Regions from separate parts of the Streptomyces sp. NPDC002520 genome, predicted to be linked through region 2. Evidence: riboswitches for the same ligand, from Rfam matches in the RefSeq annotation. Region 2 holds a riboswitch; the other holds the start of a gene.
What was found. A riboswitch is a leader RNA that binds a small molecule or an ion and turns the genes downstream of it on or off. The one in region 2 is predicted to bind S-adenosylmethionine.

Region 1: linked by a shared signal. The riboswitch ahead of ACWD5D_RS15065 (aminotransferase class V-fold PLP-dependent enzyme) and the one ahead of thrC (threonine synthase) in region 2 are both predicted to bind S-adenosylmethionine.

What each region holds. Positions count from the first base shown of each region.
Region 1 covers NZ_JBSFXG010000009.1:14,394-18,094, reverse strand. Annotated here, with positions in the region: partial or broken gene ACWD5D_RS15075 (rhomboid family intramembrane serine protease) at 1-231, shown strand, start outside; gene ACWD5D_RS15070 (Lrp/AsnC family transcriptional regulator) at 432-713, shown strand; gene ACWD5D_RS15065 (aminotransferase class V-fold PLP-dependent enzyme) at 833-2,221, opposite strand; SAM riboswitch class IV at 2,412-2,528, opposite strand; gene trpD (anthranilate phosphoribosyltransferase) at 2,612-3,676, opposite strand.
Region 2 covers NZ_JBSFXG010000024.1:137,376-141,076, forward strand. Annotated here, with positions in the region: gene ACWD5D_RS29200 (glucosyl-3-phosphoglycerate synthase) at 1-870, opposite strand, end outside; SAM riboswitch class I at 1,029-1,169, shown strand; gene thrC (threonine synthase) at 1,187-2,473, shown strand; gene ACWD5D_RS29210 (MoaD/ThiS family protein) at 2,470-2,745, shown strand; gene ACWD5D_RS29215 (cold-shock protein) at 3,178-3,384, shown strand.

The DNA of each region.
Region 1 (3,701 bases), on a different contig from region 2:
GTCCTCGGGGCGTTCCTGTATCTGTTCCCGCGTGCCCGTGTGACCAGTCTCCTCCCCTTCCTCTTCTTCCTGCCGCTGCGCTTCCCGGCCTGGATCGTGCTGCCGTTCTGGGCTGCCCTGCAGTGGCTCGCGGCGAGCCGCGCACCGCAGGGCCCCGGGGTGGCCTACCTGGCGCACGTCGTCGGCTTCTGCCTCGGCTTCGGTTACGCCTGGCTGCGGTACGGCAGGGGGAAGGGCCTCAGGGGCGGCCTTGGAAGGGTGGTGGCGGGAGACGGGGAAGAGAAGGGCCCGGAGGGCGGCATTGGAAGGGTGGTGGCGGGAGACGGGGAAGAGAAGGGCCCGGAGGGCGGCATTGGAAGGGTGGTGGCGGGAGACGGGAGGGCTAGAGTGAGGTCGGCCCCAGCTCCGGCACCCAAGGGAGAGAAGCAGCCGTGATCACCGCGATCGTCCTGATCAAGACCAGCGTGGACCGGATCCCCGAGATCGCGGAGCAGATCGCTTCGCTGGAGTCCGTGAGCGAGGTCTTCTCCGTCACCGGCACGTACGACCTGATCGCGATGGTGCGGGTGCGGCAGCACGAGGATCTGGCGGACGTCATTCCGGGGCGGATCAGCAAGATCAAGGGAGTCGAGGCGACGGACACGCATGTGGCGTTCCGGACGTACTCGCAGCATGACCTCGAGGCCGCGTTCGCCATCGGGCTGGACAACTGAATCGCCTGCTCGTCCGAGGGGCGCGGGTGCGTGTGCGACTGCCGGTTCGTCGTGGCCGGTCGCGCAGTTCCCCGCGCCCCTTTCGGGGCGCTGCCCCGTGCGTCGGCTGAATCAGCAGGTCACACCGCCGGAACGCAGCGGCCTTCCTCGGTGCGGTAGGTCCACTTCGCGCCCTCGGTCACCAGTTCCTTCACTGCGGCGACGAATCGTTCGACGTGCTCGTCCGGGGTTCCCGCGCCGAAGCTGACACGGATGGCGTTCAGGGACTTCTCGCCGGGCGCGGCCTCGGGGGCGCCGCACTCGCCCTGGGTCCCCGGGTCGCTGCCGAGGAGGGTGCGGACCAGCGGGTGGGCGCAGAACAGGCCGTCGCGGACGCCGATGCCGTACTCGGCGGAGAGGGCGGCGGCGAAGTGGGAGCTGTTCCAGCCCTCGACGACGAAGGAAATGACGCCGACGCGCGGGGCGTCGTCGCCGAAGAGGGAGAGGACCTTCACCTCGGGCACCTCGGCGAGGCCCTCGCGGACCGTGGCGATCAGGTGCCGCTCGCGGGCGACGAGCGCCTCGAAGCCGGTCTCGGTGAGCGCCTTGCAGGCGGAGGCGATGGAGTAGGCGCCGATGACGTTCGGGGAGCCGGCCTCGTGGCGGGCCGCGCTCTCGTGCCACTGCACGTCCACCCCGCCGTCCTGGCGACGGGATACGGCACGGCTCGCGCCGCCGCCCGCGAGGTACGGCTGCGCGGCCTGGAGCCAGTCGGCGCGGCCTGCGAGCACGCCGGAGCCGAAGGGCGCGTACAGCTTGTGGCCGGAGAAGGCGACCCAGTCGACGTCCAGGTCCGTGACCGACACCGGGTGGTGCGGGGCGAGTTGGGCCGCGTCCAGGACGATCCGGGCGCCGTGCGCGTGCGCGGCGGCGGCCAGTTCGCGCACCGGCCACAGCTCGCCGGTGACGTTGGAGGCGCCGGTGACGCAGACCAGGGCCGGGCCGTGGCCCCCTTCACTGGACTCGGTGCGCTCGGCGAGGGCCCGCTCCAGGGTCTCGACGGCCTGGCGCGGGGTGCGCGGGGCGTTGAGGTAGGTGACCCGGGCGTCCTGCCAGGGCAGCAGCGAGGCGTGGTGCTCGGTCTCGAAGACGAAGACCTGGCAGTCGGCGGGGAGCGCGCGGGCCAGCAGGTTCAGGGAGTCGGTGGTCGAGCGGGTGAAGATCACCTGGTCGGTGGCGCGGCAGTCGAGGAACTCGGCGACCGTCCTGCGGGCGTTCTCGAACAGGTCGGTGGAGAGCTGGGACAGGTAGCCGGCGCCGCGGTGGACGCTGCCGTAGTAGGGGGCGTACGCGGCGACGTCGTCCCAGACGCGCTGCAGGGCGGGGGCGCTGGCGGCGTAGTCGAGCGCGGCGTAGGTGACCTCGCCGCCGGTGACGAGGGGCACGGTGACGTCCCGGCCGAGGACGGGCAGAAACCCGGAGATTTCACGGCAGACGGACTGGGCGGCGGCAGCGGTGAAGACAGACATGGCGAACTCCCGTGAGGCAGGCCGGAATCGCCGCGCGAGCGGACATGCTCGAGCGCGGTGCGATGTGGCGGAGAAGGGTGAAAGGGGATGCGGAGGCGGGGCTCTGCGGCCCTATCGCATTCGCTTGCTCACGGAAGGCTCCCTCGAACGACCAGGACCCCTGGCCCCACACTTCCCAGAGTGTGTGAGGGGTCCGCGCTTGCCGTAGGCCTCGCTGCCTACGACCTGGTCTTCACCCGGGGCACCCCGCCACGGACGGAGGGTTGCCGGACAGTCGGCCGGGGCCGAATGACTGTCGCTCATGACCTGGTTCGTATCCTGCCACACGATCTTCGACGCGCAAGGCGCAGTCCGCCATCTGGACCGCGCCCCGCGTCACATGGGCGGACGTCAGCGGTGGGTGGCCGCGATCCAGCGCTCCAGCGTCCGCTTCGCCGCGCCCGAGTCGATGGACTCGGCGGCCTTGGCCATCCCTTCACGGATCTGCTCGGGGAGCGAGGCGTCCGTGGGGTTCAGGGCGACGAGGGCCGCCGCCGAGTTCAGCAGGACGGCGTCGCGGACCGGGCCCTGCTCGCCGTCCAGCAGGCGCCGTGCCACCTCCGCGTTGTAGGCGGCGTCGGCGCCGCGCAGGGCGTCGATGGGGACGAGGTCGATGCCGACCTCGCGCGGGTTGAAGATCTCCTCCCTGACCTTGCCGTCCCGGACCACCCAGACCCGGGACGTGGACGTGGTCGTCAGCTCGTCGAGGCCGTCGTCGCCGCGGAAGACCAGGGAGGAGTTGCCGCGCTCGGCGAGGACGCCGGCCACGATGGGCGCCATGCGCGGGTCGGCGACGCCGACCGCCTGGGCCCGCACCCGGGCCGGGTTGGTCAGCGGGCCGAGAACGTTGAAGGTCGTCCGGATGCCCAACTGGCCGCGTGCGGCGGCGACATGACGCAGCGACGGGTGGAACTTCACCGCGAAGCACATGGTGATGCCGGCTTCCTCGGCGACCTCGGCGACGCGCTGCGGGCTCAGGTTCAGGTTGACCCCGAGCTTCTCCAGGACGTCGGAGGAGCCGGAGGCGGAGGACGCGGCGCGGTTGCCGTGCTTGACGACCTTCGCCCCCGTGCCGGCCACGACGATCGAGGACATCGTGGAGATGTTCACCGTCTTGGCGCCGTCGCCGCCCGTGCCGACGATGTCGACCGCCGGGCCGGGCACCTCGATCACGTTGGCGTGCTCGTACATGGTCCGGACGAGCCCGATGATCTCCTGGACCGTCTCGCCCTTGGACCGCAGCGCCACCATGAACCCGGCGATCTGGGCGTCGGTCGCCTCGCCGCGCATGATCCGGTCCATCGCCCACGCGGTCTCGTCGGCGGACAGGTCGCGGCCGTCCAGCAGCCCGTTCAGCAGGGCGGGCCAGGAACGGCCCGCCGCGGTGTCGCCTCCAGCGGGGGTCACAGCGCTCATCAGCCGCTCCAGTCGAGTACACGGG
Region 2 (3,701 bases):
TTCGAACTGGGTGAGGGAGGGCCGTACGAGGTGTCCGCGGGCGAGCCGCAGCTGTGCCGTGCGGTAGATCGCCGCGGCCATACGGCCCAGCGCCTGCCCGTCCTGGTGCCGGTGCTTGCGCACGCCCACGTCCACCTGGGCCAGCGCGTCCAGACCCACCAGGTGCAGGGCGTCGACCAGCATGCCCAGCTCCACGCCGTACCCGACCGGGAACGGCAGCTGCTCCAGCAGGGAGCGGCGGGCCGCGTACTCGCCGCCCAGCGGCTGCACGAAGCCGGCCAGCTGCGGCCAGTGCATGTTCAGCAGCGGGCGGGCCATCAGCTCGGTGACCCGGCCGCCCTGCCCGGCGGCCGTCGTGCCGGGGGCGCTCCCGTCGGACACCGTGAGCGGGCGGTCGTACATCGCCTTGACCAGGTCGACGTCCGGGTCGGTGAGCAGCGGGCCGACGATGCCGAGGACGAAGTCCGAGGAGAACTCCCGCAGGTCGGCGTCGACGAAGCAGACGATGTCGCCGCTGGTGACCAGCAGGGAGCGCCACAGCACCTCGCCCTTGCCGGGCACGGCCGGGATGCGGGGGAGGATGCTGTCGCGGTGGACGACCCGCGCGCCGGCGGCGCCCGCCACCTCGGAGGTGCGGTCGGTGGATCCGGAGTCGACGACGACGATCTCGTCGACCAGCGGGGTCTGCCCCATGAGGTCGCGGCGGATCGCGGCGACGATGTCGCCGACGGTCTCCTCCTCGTTGAGCGCGGGCAGGACGACGGAGACGGACTGGCCGGTGCGCTGTTTGGCGGCCAGCACGCGGTGCAGCGGTCGGTCGGCCACGGACCAGGAGCGGGTGGCCAGCCAGCGCTCGACTTCTTCCAGCACGGTCTGCGGCTCCTCACTGTCGTGATCATCCCCGGGCACCGGGTGATCCATCTCGCGGTTCGGACGACTCTCTCAACTGTCCTGGCCTTCGGTTACAGTCTTGAGCAACGCCGATGACCACCGCCTGTCGGGGGTCGTCAGCGTCTACAACCGAATACCGCTCATCCAGAGGGGCAGAGGGATACGGCCCGATGAAGCCCCGGCAACCCTCCAGTCGGTCACTCGTTCACGCGAGGCTCCCGGCTAGGGAAGGTGCCAAATCCGTCTCACGGCGAGATGCGTCGTGAGGAAGATGAGGAGAAAGGGCCTCGCCTCCATGGCTGTGCAGACAGTTGCAAGCACCAGCAATCCCACCGTCGATCTCGGCCCCGCCGCGGCGTTGAGCTGTCGCGAGTGCGGTCACCGGGTGCCCCTCGGACCGGTGTTCGCCTGTGAGGAGTGTTTCGGCCCGCTGGAGATCGCGTACGACTTCTCGGCCTACGAGCCCGAGGAACTGCGCAAGCGGATCGAGGCCGGCCCCGCGAACATCTGGCGTTACGCCCCCCTGCTTCCGGTCCCGGCCGACGTGGCCGACAAGCCGAACATCAACCCCGGCTGGACCAAGCTCGTCAAGGCCGACAACCTGGCGCGCGAACTGGGCGTCACCGGCGGCCTGTACGTGAAGGACGACTCCGGCAACCCGACGCACTCCTTCAAGGACCGCGTCGTCGCCCAGGCCCTGGAGGCCGCCCGCGCCTTCGGCTTCACCACGCTCTCCTGCTCCTCCACCGGCAACCTGGCCGGCGCCGTCGGCGCCGCGGCCGCCCGGGCGGGCTTTCGCTCCTGCGTGTTCATCCCGCACGACCTGGAGCAGGGCAAGATCGTCATGGCCGCGGTCTACGGTGGGGAACTCGTCGGCATCGAGGGCAACTACGACGACGTGAACCGCTTCTGCTCCGAGCTGATCGGCGACCCGGCCGGCGAGGGCTGGGGCTTCGTCAACGTCAACCTGCGGCCGTACTACGCGGAGGGGTCGAAGACCCTGGCGTACGAGATCTGCGAGCAGCTCGGCTGGCGGCTGCCGGACCAGATCGTGGTCCCGATCGCCTCCGGCTCCCAGCTCACGAAGATCGACAAGGGTCTGCAGGAGCTGATCAAGCTCGGTCTGGTCGAGGACCGGCCCTACAAGATCTTCGGCGCCCAGGCCGAGGGCTGCTCGCCGGTGTCGACCGCGTTCAAGGCGGGGCACGACGTCGTCCGGCCGCAGAAGCCGAACACCATCGCCAAGTCGCTGGCCATCGGCAACCCGGCCGACGGGCCGTACGTCCTCGACATCGCGCGCCGCACCGGCGGTGCCGTGGAGGACGTGACGGACGAGCAGGTCGTCGACGCCATCAAGCTGCTGGCCCGCACCGAGGGCGTGTTCGCCGAGACGGCGGGCGGTGTGACGGTCGGCGTCACGAAGAAGCTGATCGACAACGGCGTCCTGGACCCCTCGCTCACCACGGTCGTCCTCAACACCGGCGACGGCCTCAAGACCCTCGACGCGGTGGCCGGCACCGGCCTCACCGCCACCATCCGCCCGACCCTGGACTCCTTCCGAGAGGCTGGCCTCGCATCATGAGCGTGACCGTTCGCATCCCCACCATCCTGCGCACCTACACCGGCGGTCAGGCCGAGGTCGCCGCCGAGGGCGGGACCCTCTCCGAGGTCATCGAGGACCTGGAGAAGAACCACACGGGGATCGCCGCCCGCGTCCTGGACGACCAGGGCAAGCTGCGCCGCTTCGTCAACGTGTACGTGAACGACGACGACGTCCGCTTCGAGCAGGGCCTTCAGACGGCCACCCCGGACGGGGCCGGTGTCTCCATCATTCCGGCCGTCGCCGGCGGCTGAGAATTACCCAAGGTAAGGACAGTTACCGACTGTTCATCGAATGGCCCCCTCCGTGAGAGAAGCGGAGGGGGCCATTCTGTGTGATTGAGCGCGGTAGAGTTGGGGAACGCGCTCCCGCCCGGACGGGTCGGGGGCCCTGGAACGATGCCGCGCACCCGATAAGAAGTAGCCAAAAAGGCCGGGTTATATGCGGCATTTGTGGTTTTCACGGGGCCCGACTTGCCCTGCATTCAGGCGACTTCTCGCTAAATTCCGGACCGGTGTCGTCCAGATTTCTCGTCCGATTGACCTGTTGCAGACGGCAGTTGGACAGATACATTCAGCCGCGGTCGACGCGTTCCGGCGCACGCCCCCGCCCGATTGGGGGGTGAGGTCTGACCCGGATCCGCGAAGTGTGGATCTGTGCAAGGGCCAGTAATAGGGGAGTTAGGCATGGCTCAGGGCACCGTCAAGTGGTTCAACGCGGAGAAGGGGTACGGCTTCATCGCGGTCGACGGTGGTGCGGATGTATTCGTCCACTACAGCGCGATCCAGATGGACGGTTACCGCACCCTGGAAGAGGGGCAGCGGGTCGACTTCGAGATCTCGCAAGGCCAGAAGGGCCCGCAGGCGGACATGGTCCGGCTGGCGGCCGGCTGAAGCACGCGTCGACTGACAGCGACGTACTTCTGTTCGTCTTCGAAGGGTCCGTACCTCCCGGGGTACGGACCCTTCGTCGTGCCCGGCACTCCTGTTCGCGTGCGGCTGACGGAGGTGCCGTACACCCTCCAGGCGCTTGCTCCCACCCGCCACCCGGCCACCGCCCCTCATGGAGCCCGCTGCGCGGGCGCGTGTTGAACTGTCGCCCGACCACCACCCCTCAACGGACCCGCTTCGCGGGTGCGCCTTGCACTCGTGCATGCCGAGTGCTAATCATTGGCGTTAGCACTCTGAAGGTGAGAGTGACAAAAATGGAC